One region of the Streptomyces sp. NPDC003456 genome, then DNA from elsewhere that is predicted to be linked to it. Evidence: riboswitches for the same ligand, from Rfam matches in the RefSeq annotation. Region 1 holds a riboswitch; each other region holds the start of a gene.
The links. Region 1 has a riboswitch for cyclic di-AMP ahead of ACFYWG_RS29165 (transglycosylase family protein). Riboswitches for the same ligand answer to the same signal wherever they lie in the genome.
Positions count from the first base shown of each region.

Region 1 (3,264 bases):
CGCCAGGCTCCGGCTCTCCTCGTCGCGGCCGGAGTGACCGGCTCCGCCATCGCGATCCCGCTCCTCGGGGCGTCCGGTGCCAGCGCTGCCGACGGCACCACCTGGGACCGGATCGCGGACTGCGAGACCGGCGGGGCCTGGAGCCAGAACAGCGGCAACGGCTACTTCGGCGGCCTCGCACTGTCCCAGGAGGACTGGGAGAGCTACGGCGGGCTCGACCACGCCCCGAGCGCCGACCTGGCCAGCCGCTCGCAGCAGATAGCCGTCGCCGAGAGAATCCTCGCCGACCAGGGGGCCGGCGCCTGGCACACCTGCGGGCTCCTCTCCGGTCTGGAGAAGGGCTCGTCCGGCGAGTCCGACTCGTCCGATGAATCCGCTCCGACTGATTCGCGCGGATTGCTCGACTCACCCCAATCGTCCAGGTCTTCCGCCACGCCCTCCCCGTCGGCGACGTCCCCGTCCTCTTCTCCGTCCGGCGCGGCGTCGTCTGACGCGCCGTCGGCATCTCCGGATGAAACAGCCAATTCCGACAAGTCGCCCGGCTCGCGTGCCGCCGGCAAGGGCTCCGGCGGCTCGAAGTCGGCCACGCCCGAGAGTGCCCCCTCCGGCAAGTCCCGTCCGAGCGCCGAGTCTTCGGCCGCGGCCGACACCGGCTCCGGCCGGCACCGCGGCCCCAGCGCCGACGAGAGCGCCGAGTCCGCGGACGGCCATGCGGGAGGGTCCTCGGGCCGGCACGCCTCGCGCGGCGAGGAGGCGTCCGAAGAGCAGTCCGAGGGCGCCTACATCGTCGGCGTCGGGGACAGCCTCTGGTCCATCGCCGACTCCCTCCGGATCGACGGCGGATGGGACGAGTTCTACGACGGCGACGAGAAGGGGGCCGAGAGCGAACCGGACCTCGTTCTGCCCGGTCAGACGCTCACGGCGGAGGACGAAACGGACGGGAAGTAGCCGTTCGGGCAGTGCGGGAACGGCGGCGGAAGTCGCCCCGAAATGCCGCGAGTTCACGCCATGTTTCGCGGCCTATGTCCCGTATCGGCACGGTGAGAGATAGATCTCAGAAGCCCTGATCGTCTTTGAAATTCCGGCGATCGCCTGTCTACGGTCGTGACCGCTCGTCACCGCGAGCCCCGGCTGCCGCAACGCCGAATCCTGCCAGCGGCCGCACGGGAACAGTCGTCGCGTCAAGCGCCGTAGGCAGGAGCGGGGGACCCAAGGTAGGTGCCCGACCGGTTCGTCGAGCCGGAAGGGCTAGGGGTGGAGCCGCGTCCCGTGAGGGACGTGGCCGGGCAACTCAACCGGCCCGAACCCGACAGCTCACCTCGCAGGCGTCGGTGAGGGGATCCATCCATGCTGTTTTCCGGCAAGGGCAAGCACCGTCGTCCGTCCAAGGCCACCCGCGCCATCGCCGTCGCCGGTGTCGCCTCCGCCGCCGTCGCCGCTCCGCTGATGGCGGCCGGCAACGCCTCCGCCGCCACCGCCTCCGAGTGGGAGGCCGTCGCCCAGTGCGAGTCCGGCGGCAACTGGTCCATCAACACCGGCAACGGTTACTACGGCGGTCTGCAGTTCTCCGCCTCCACCTGGGCCGGCTACGGCGGCACCAAGTACGCCTCCACCGCCGACCAGGCCACCAAGGCGCAGCAGATCGAGATCGCCGAGAAGGTCCTCGCCGGCCAGGGCAAGGGCGCCTGGCCCGTCTGCGGCAAGGGCCTGTCGAGCGCCGCCTACACCGGCGGCGGTTCCACCGGCGACTTGGGCAGCTCCGCCGGCACCTCGCAGCAGAGCCAGCAGAGCCAGCAGAGCACCGAGTCCCGCGAGACCCAGCCGCAGCCGGCCTCCCGCTCCGACGAGCGCCCGGCCGCCAAGAAGACCGTCACCACCCCGACCGGCAAGAAGGTCAAGAAGGGCGACGGCGAGTACAAGGTCGTCAAGGGCGACACCCTCAGCTCCATCGCCGCCGAGGAGAAGGTCAAGGGCGGCTGGGAGAAGCTGTTCCAGCTGAACAAGGACATCGTCGAGGACGCCAACCTCATCTACCCGGGCCAGCAGCTGCACCTGAAGTAAGCAGCAGCGCCCGACCGCCGCAGGGCGGTCCGCACCGCGCTCACTTGCGGTCCGGCCGTCCGGCGGCCCCGCCCTCGCGGGAGGCCCCGCCCTGACAGGCGGCCCCCCGCCCGACGGCGGCCCCCGTCCCCACGGACACCCCGCCCCGGTGCGTGTACCCCCCGTACGCGCCGGGGCGGGGTCATGTCCGGCCCCGGCCGCGGCGGCGGAGTTTCGGCCGGTCTGGGCGAACCTGCTTTGTTCCGTTCGGAAACAATTTACTCTCGGTTCTGTCCATGGGGTGGGCGACCCGGTGGCCGATCGCCCGGAGCCGGTTAGGCTCATGTCGCGAGCCACCACGGCCCGCACCCCGCCGGGTCCACGCGACCCGCGTCACCGCGTCACATAAGAAGGAGATGCTCGTGCCGTCCATCGACGTCGTCGTAGCCCGGGAAATCCTGGACTCCCGAGGCAACCCCACGGTCGAGGTCGAGGTCGGCCTCGACGACGGCAGCACCGGTCGTGCCGCCGTCCCGTCCGGCGCCTCCACGGGCGCCTTCGAGGCCATCGAGCTCCGCGACGGCGACTCGAACCGCTACCTCGGCAAGGGTGTGGAGAAGGCCGTCCTCGCGGTCATCGAGCAGATCGGCCCGGAGCTGGTCGGCTACGACGCCACCGAGCAGCGCCTGATCGACCAGGCGATGTTCGACCTGGACGCCACCGACAACAAGGGCTCGCTGGGCGCCAACGCCATCCTCGGCGTCTCGCTCGCCGTCGCCCACGCCGCCTCCGAGGCCAGCGACCTGCCGCTGTTCCGCTACCTGGGCGGCCCCAACGCGCACCTGCTGCCGGTGCCGATGATGAACATCCTGAACGGCGGCTCGCACGCCGACTCCAACGTGGACATCCAGGAGTTCATGATCGCCCCGATCGGCGCGGAGTCCTTCTCCGAGGCCCTGCGCTGGGGCGCCGAGGTCTACCACACGCTGAAGAAGGTCCTGAAGAGCAAGGGCCTGGCCACCGGCCTCGGCGACGAGGGCGGCTTCGCCCCGAACCTCGGCTCCAACCGCGAAGCCCTCGACCTCATCCTCGAGGCGATCAACGAGGCCGGCTACACCCCCGGCGAGCAGATCGCCCTGGCCCTCGACGTCGCCGCCTCCGAGTTCTACAAGGACGGCGTCTACACCTTCGAGGGCAAGGAGCGCTCGGCGGCCGAGATGACCG
Region 1 covers NZ_JBIAOK010000007.1:388,180-391,443, forward strand. The annotation lists gene ACFYWG_RS29160 (transglycosylase family protein) at 1-948, shown strand, start outside; cyclic di-AMP (ydaO/yuaA leader) riboswitch at 1,177-1,343, shown strand; gene ACFYWG_RS29165 (transglycosylase family protein) at 1,348-2,061, shown strand; gene eno (phosphopyruvate hydratase) at 2,463-3,264, shown strand, end outside.

Region 2 (3,264 bases), on a different contig from region 1:
GCGGGCCTGCTCCAGCGCCGGGTGGGCGCGCAGGCGCCGCAGCGCCTCGGCGTGCCGGGCGTCGTCGGTGAGGTCGGAGTCGAGCAGTTCGCACAGGGCGACGTCCTCGGCGAGGCCGAGCCGGGCGGCCCGCTCGCGCAGCCGGAGCACCGGCAGGGTGGGGATGCCCTCGCGCAGGTCGGTGCCGGGGGTCTTGCCGGACTCGTGGGAGTCGGAGGCGATGTCCAGGACGTCGTCCGCGAGCTGGAAGGCGACACCGAGCCGCTCGCCGTACTGGGTCAGGACGTGCACGACCCCCTCGTCGGCGCCGGACATCATCGCGCCGAACCGGCACGAGACGGCGACGAGCGAGCCGGTCTTGCCGCCCAGCACGTCGAGGTAGTGCTCGACGGGATCGCGGCCGTCCTGCGGTCCGGCGGTCTCCAGGATCTGGCCGGTCACCAGCCGTTCGAACGCCTCGGCCTGCACCCGCACGGCCTCCGGGCCGAGGTCGGCCAGGATGTGCGAGGCGCGGGCGAAGAGGAAGTCGCCGGTGAGGACCGCGACGGAGTTGCCCCAGCGGGTGTTCGCGCTCGCGACGCCGCGGCGCACGGCGGCCTCGTCCATCACGTCGTCGTGGTACAGCGTGGCGAGGTGGGTCAGCTCCACGACGACGGCCGAGGGCACGATCCCCGGCGCGTACCGGTCGCCGAACTGGGCGGCGAGCATCACGAGCAGCGGCCTGAACCGCTTGCCGCCGGCGCGCACCAAGTGCTGGGCGGCCTCCGTGATGAAGGGCACCTCGCTCTTGGTGGCCTCGAGCAAGCCTTCCTCGACAGCCGTCAGTCCGGCCTGGACATCGGCTTCCAGAGCCTGGTCCCGCACGCTCAGCCCGAACGGCCCGACGTCGGTCACGAGGGGTCTCCTGTCTGCTGGTGTCTGCCGGTGCTTACGCGGATTGTCGATAGGTCGCTGCCCTCACTCGAGTCAGCGTATCCGGTCACGTTTCGATCACCGCCAGCGCCCATGGTTACAGGCCGGGTGGTATCCGATCACGACCGCAATGTTTTCGATCAGGTCATATGAGCAGACATTTATCGCCTTACCCGGAGGTAGTGACCTATGCCTGATTTGCCCTTATGAGTAAGCGAATCGCCGTTTGCGGAATTTGCTCCACCAGGCGTGATCAGTGAGTTGAATCACGCCCACCCTTTCACGGCCCGTGGCAGACCGCCGCTCCTACGCCCTTTCCCGGCACGCGAGTTGAGCCTTGGCCAATGCAAAGGATCAAGCTGCCCCATACCGGTCGACCAAGGTCAACAAGCGTCATATGTGACTCCGGTGCTTGTTCCCGACATGTGCTCTCGCATACGTTCCCGCCCTGTCCGGCGGACGCCGAATCCTGCCACCGCCCGGACACCCATCAACCGACTCACTCACGCAGGGCAGGAGCGGGGGACCCAGGTACGTCGCCGGTCCGCACCGCGGAACGGCTCGGGGTGAAGCCGCGCACGGCACACGGTGCCGCACGCGGCCGGGCACCTCCCGGCCCGAACCCGACAGCTCACCTCGCAGGCGCCGGAGAGGAACATCGCCATGCCCGGACGAGGCAAGCACCGTCGCGCCCGCATGAACCCGATCACCCGTGGTGTCGTCGCAGCCGGCACCGGCGGGGCGGCCCTGACCCTGCCGCTCCTCGGCGCGGCCCACGCCGTCGCCGCCGAGCCGCAGAGCGCGCCCGCCGCGCACGTCCTGCCGCAGGCCGCCCAGCCCGCGAAGTCGCTGACGTACACCGTCGCCAAGGGCGACACGCTCTACCGCATCGCCGACACCCACGACGTCTCCGGCGGCTGGAAGCAGCTGTACAAGGACAACCGCGCGGCCGTCGGCGACAACCCGAAGCTGATCCACCCGGGTCTGAAGCTGAAGGTGAAGGGCGCCGAGGCCACCACCCCCGGGAAGAAGGCGGCCCCGTCGTCGGCGCCCGCCGAGAAGCCCGCCGTGAAGCCGGCCGCCGCGCCCGCGGTGAAGCCCGCCGGCGGTGTCGCCCAGGCCACCCAGGCCTCCGCGAAGACCTACGCGGACAACCTGGACGGCTGGATCCGCGAGGCGCTGGACATCATGGCGCAGAAGGGGATCCCGGGCACCTACGACGGCATCCACCGCAACATCATGCGCGAGTCCTCCGGCAACCCCCTGGCGATCAACAACTGGGACTCGAACGCGGCCAAGGGCACCCCGTCCAAGGGGCTGCTCCAGGTCATCGACCCGACCTTCGCCGCCTACCACGTGGACGGAACCCCCTTCGACCCGTACGACCCGGTCGCCAACATCACGGCGGCCTGCAACTACGCGGCCGACCGCTACGGCTCGATCGACAACGTCAACGGCCCGTACTGAGCCGCCCCGCCCAGCAGTCGCTCGAGGACGACGGCGATGCCGTCGTCCTCGTTCGACAGGGTCACCTCGTCGGCCACCGCCTTCAGCTCGGGGTGGGCGTTGGCCATCGCCACCCCGCGCGCGGCCCAGTCGAACATCGGGATGTCGTTGGGCATGTCACCGAAGGCCAGGGTGTCCTCGGGCCGCAGCCCCAGGTGCTCCGCCGCCAGCGCCAGGCCCGTCGCCTTGGTCACCCCGCACGGCTGCAGCTCCACCGTGCCCGGCCCGGACATCGTGACCGTCGCCAGTGAGCCGACCACCGAACGGGCCGTCGCCGCCAGTTCGTCGTCCGACAGGTAGGGGTGGCGCAGCAGCACCTTGCTGATCGGCGCGCACCACAGGTCGTCGCGCCGCTCGACGCGGACCGCGGGCAGGGTCGGGTGCGGCATGAGGTAGCCCGGCTCGATGAGCGTCAGGCCGTCCACACCGTCCTGGTCGACCGCCGCGTACACCTGGCCCACCTCGGCCTCGATCTTGCCCAGGGCGGTCTCCGCCAGCTCCCGGTCCAGCGTGATGGACCACAGCAGCCGGTCCGCGCCGGCGTCGTACACCTGCGCGCCCTGTCCGCACACCGCGAGCCCCGTGCAGCGCAGGTCGTCCAGGAGGGGCCGCACTCTGGGCGCCGGGCGGCCCGTCACCACGAGGTGCTGGGCGCCGGCGTCCGCCACCCGCGCGAGCACGGCAAGAGACCGGTCGGACAGGGTGTCGTCGCCGCGCAGCAGCGTCCCGTCCAGATCGGTGGCGATGAGTGAATAAGCGAGGGGTGCGGCCATGATCAGAGAATACGGACAGTGCACCCCTTCGTTTCATCGTGCTGCGGACACCGATTGCCCGGTTGAAGGCCTC
Region 2 covers NZ_JBIAOK010000010.1:12,941-16,204, forward strand. The annotation lists gene ACFYWG_RS32360 (polyprenyl synthetase family protein) at 1-894, opposite strand, end outside; cyclic di-AMP (ydaO/yuaA leader) riboswitch at 1,403-1,572, shown strand; gene ACFYWG_RS32365 (transglycosylase SLT domain-containing protein) at 1,576-2,379, shown strand; gene ACFYWG_RS32370 (HAD family hydrolase) at 2,343-3,191, opposite strand.
Region 2: it holds a riboswitch for cyclic di-AMP, as region 1 does, so the genes downstream of both, ACFYWG_RS32365 (transglycosylase SLT domain-containing protein) here and ACFYWG_RS29165 (transglycosylase family protein) in region 1, are expected to answer to the same signal.

Region 3 (3,264 bases), on a different contig from region 1:
ACGACGGCGTCGATCTGCTCTTCGTCCACACCCTGCTGCAGAGCCCGACGGCCGCCCTGTGCCTGGGCCCCAACCCTGGAGACCTGACATGAGCGACTTCGAGGAGAAGTTCCCCCGGGCCCTGTGGGTGCGCCTGCTGGTCTACCTCATCCTCGGGCACGTCTTCGCCGCGTTCATCTACCTGCTGTTCGAGGTCGGGGCCAAGTAGGCCCGGTCCGGGGCCTCAGTCCAGGAGCCGCTCGCGCAGCCGCTCCCGGGTCCGCGGGGTGAGCCCGAGGCCCTGTTCCAGATAGGCGTCGACGCCGCCCCAGGTCTCCTCGATGGTCGTGAAGGCGGCCGTCAGGTACTCGGCGCGGGCGTCGAAGAGGGGGCTGAGCAGCTCCATGACCTCGGGGGAGTAGGCCGAGGCGTGCGAGCTGCTGCGGTGGACCTTGTAGCGGCGGTGCTTGGCGTTCGACTTCAGGTAGTCGTCGACGATCGCCTCCCGCTCGACGCCCACCGCCAGCAGCGTCACCGCCACCGACAGGCCCGCGCGGTCCTTGCCCGCCGCGCAGTGCATGAGTGCGGGCACGCTGTCCTCGGCCAGGGCGTGCAGCACGCGCGAGTGCTCGGCGGTGCGGTCCTTGATGATCGACCGGTACGAGGCGATCATCCGGGCCGCGCCCTTGCCGTCGGCGAGGATCGCGCGCAGCTGGTCCAGGTCGCCGTCGCGGACCATCCTCCAGAACTCGGCGCCGTCGGCCGGGTCGCTCAGGGGCAGGTTCACGTTGCGCACGCCCGGCAGCGTGACGTCCGGCCCTTCGAGCTTCTGGTCGGCCGCGTTGCGGAAGTCGAAGATCGTGTGCAGGCCCAGGGCCGTCAGGAAGGCGGCGTCCTCGCCGGTCGCGTGGGCGAGGTGGCCGCTGCGGAACAGCACGCCCTGGCGCACCCGCCGGCCGTCCACGGTCGGCAGTCCGCCGACATCGCGGAAGTTGCGCACTCCGGTCAGCTCCGGCTCGGTCGACGGGACCTGCTGCGTCACGAGGGCTCCTCCCCATCGGTGCCGCCGCCGCGGCTCGCCGGCGGGCACGACTCGACGATACGACATGCCTGCCTGGGGCAACGAGGTCGTCCACAGGCGCTGTCCCAGGTCCTGCGGGTGTGCGCCTCGGGCGCCACCGGACCGCTCGAACCGGCTCGCCGTCCGGCAGGGCGCCATCCGGATCCACTCCGCGCGCGTGGGGGCCGCCCGCGTCATCGGGGCGTGCTCTTGAGCGGACTGAAGCAGGAGCAAGCGTGCCAATGCCGTGAAACGGGCGAATTTCCCGCCGCTTCGTCCTGTTGCTGCGTCGCCCACCTTGAGGAGAAGTGGCCGTTCTGTCCGAATGAGGCGCTTAGGCCGCTTCGCCATAACGTGCCCCGGTCGTAAAGGAGATGGGGAGGAGTCGCGTGACCATCGTCATATCCGTGACGATGCGTTGTCGCCATGTGCACGTAATTCGGGCGAACAGCAGGGGTGTTGAGGAAAGGGAAAGATCGGAAATCCACGCTCGGTGACGGGGAATGCGCGGGCGTCCCACAAAAAACACCGTCACCCGCAACCGCAAGCTTGTCCCTTCGCGTCCCGGTCGCTTACGTTCCACACCGATCCGGACGGACGCCTAATCCTGCCGCCGCCCGGAGCCCGCACACACTGACCCGACGCACGGCAGGAGCGGGGGACCCACAGGTACCACGCCTGTTCCGGTTCCCGGAACGGCTTGGGGTTAAGCCGCGCCTCGGCGCGGCCGGGCATCTCCAGCCCGCACCCGACAGCTCACCTCGCAGGCGACGGAGAGGAATTCGCCATGCCCGCGAAGGGTAAGCACCGCCGTCCCAAGACCCAGCGTTTCACCCGTTCCATCGCCGTCGCCGGTACCGGTGGCGCCGCTCTCGCACTGCCGCTCATGGGGGCCGCCGGCGCCCACGCCGCCACCCCGCAGACGGCTCCGGAGAAGGCGGTCCAGTCCGCTCCGGCCGCGGAGAAGAAGACCGCCGACAAGGCCGCCGGCACCCGCACGTACACCGTGAAGGCCGGCGACTACCTCGCGAAGATCGCCGACGACCAGCACGTCAGCGGTGGCTGGAAGAAGCTCTACGCGGACAACCGCGACGCCGTCGGCGACGACCCGTCGCTGATCCACCCGGGCCTGAAGCTCTCGATCGGCAAGAAGGCCGCCGCGGGTCAGGCCCCGGCGAAGCCCGCGCCGAAGGCCCCCGCCGAGAAGCCGGCGAAGAAGTCGTCCACCCGGTCGTCCGCGGACTCCGCCCCCAAGGCGGACACCGCCGCCAAGCCCGCAGCCGCCAAGCCCGCCGCCCAGAGCAACGCCTCCGGCTTCGCCGCGCCGGTGGACGGCGCCACCGTCGGCACGCCCTACCGGATGTCCGGCAGCATGTGGTCCAGCGGCTACCACACCGGTGTCGACTTCGTCGTCCCGACCGGCACCTCCCTCAAGGCCGTCGGCGCGGGCACGGTCGTCTCCGCCGGCTGGGGCGGCGCGTACGGCAACCAGGTCGTCATCAAGCTCAGCGACGGCAACTACGCCCAGTACGCCCACCTGTCGCAGCTGTCCGTCTCGGCCGGCCAGACCGTCACCGCCGGGCAGCAGATAGGCCTGTCGGGCGCCACCGGCAACGTCACCGGGCCGCACCTGCACTTCGAGATCCGCACCACGCCGGACTACGGCTCGGACGTGGACCCGGTCGCCTACCTGCGCTCGCACGGCGTCTCCGTCGGCTGACCCGCCTCACCACCTGCCTGACACGCCGTCGAAGGCCGGACCCCGTTCCCCGGGTCCGGCCTTCGGTGTGTTCCGAGTTCCAGGCGCAACGCCCGCGGGGGCCTGCGTGTTCCGGAGTTGGCGAACCCTTGGTAAGTGGCCTTTCTCACCGTCCGTCAAGCCTTGCCTACGGTCGCGTAGGTCACATTCGAGGGTGAATCATGAACGGCTGTGGCAGACGATTCGAAGAGTGACAGCAAAGCAGTGATCGGGTCGTACGTGGCGCTGGGGGACAGCTTCACCGAGGGGGTCGGCGACCCCGGTCCCGACGGGGCGTTCGTCGGCTGGGCCGACCGGTTCGCCGTCCTGCTCGCCGACCTGCGGCCCGAGGGCGACTTCCGGTACGCCAACCTCGCCGTGCGCGGCAAGCTCCTCGACCAGATCGTGGCGGACCAGGTGCCGCGGGCCGTCGAACTGGCCCCGGATCTCGTCTCCTTCTGCGCCGGGGGCAACGACATCATCCGGC
Region 3 covers NZ_JBIAOK010000001.1:1,193,787-1,197,050, reverse strand. The annotation lists gene ACFYWG_RS04970 (helix-turn-helix domain-containing protein) at 1-92, shown strand, start outside; gene ACFYWG_RS04965 (DUF6126 family protein) at 89-208, shown strand; gene ACFYWG_RS04960 (tyrosine-protein phosphatase) at 224-1,021, opposite strand; cyclic di-AMP (ydaO/yuaA leader) riboswitch at 1,666-1,822, shown strand; gene ACFYWG_RS04955 (peptidoglycan DD-metalloendopeptidase family protein) at 1,827-2,759, shown strand; gene ACFYWG_RS04950 (SGNH/GDSL hydrolase family protein) at 3,003-3,264, shown strand, end outside.
Region 3: it holds a riboswitch for cyclic di-AMP, as region 1 does, so the genes downstream of both, ACFYWG_RS04955 (peptidoglycan DD-metalloendopeptidase family protein) here and ACFYWG_RS29165 (transglycosylase family protein) in region 1, are expected to answer to the same signal.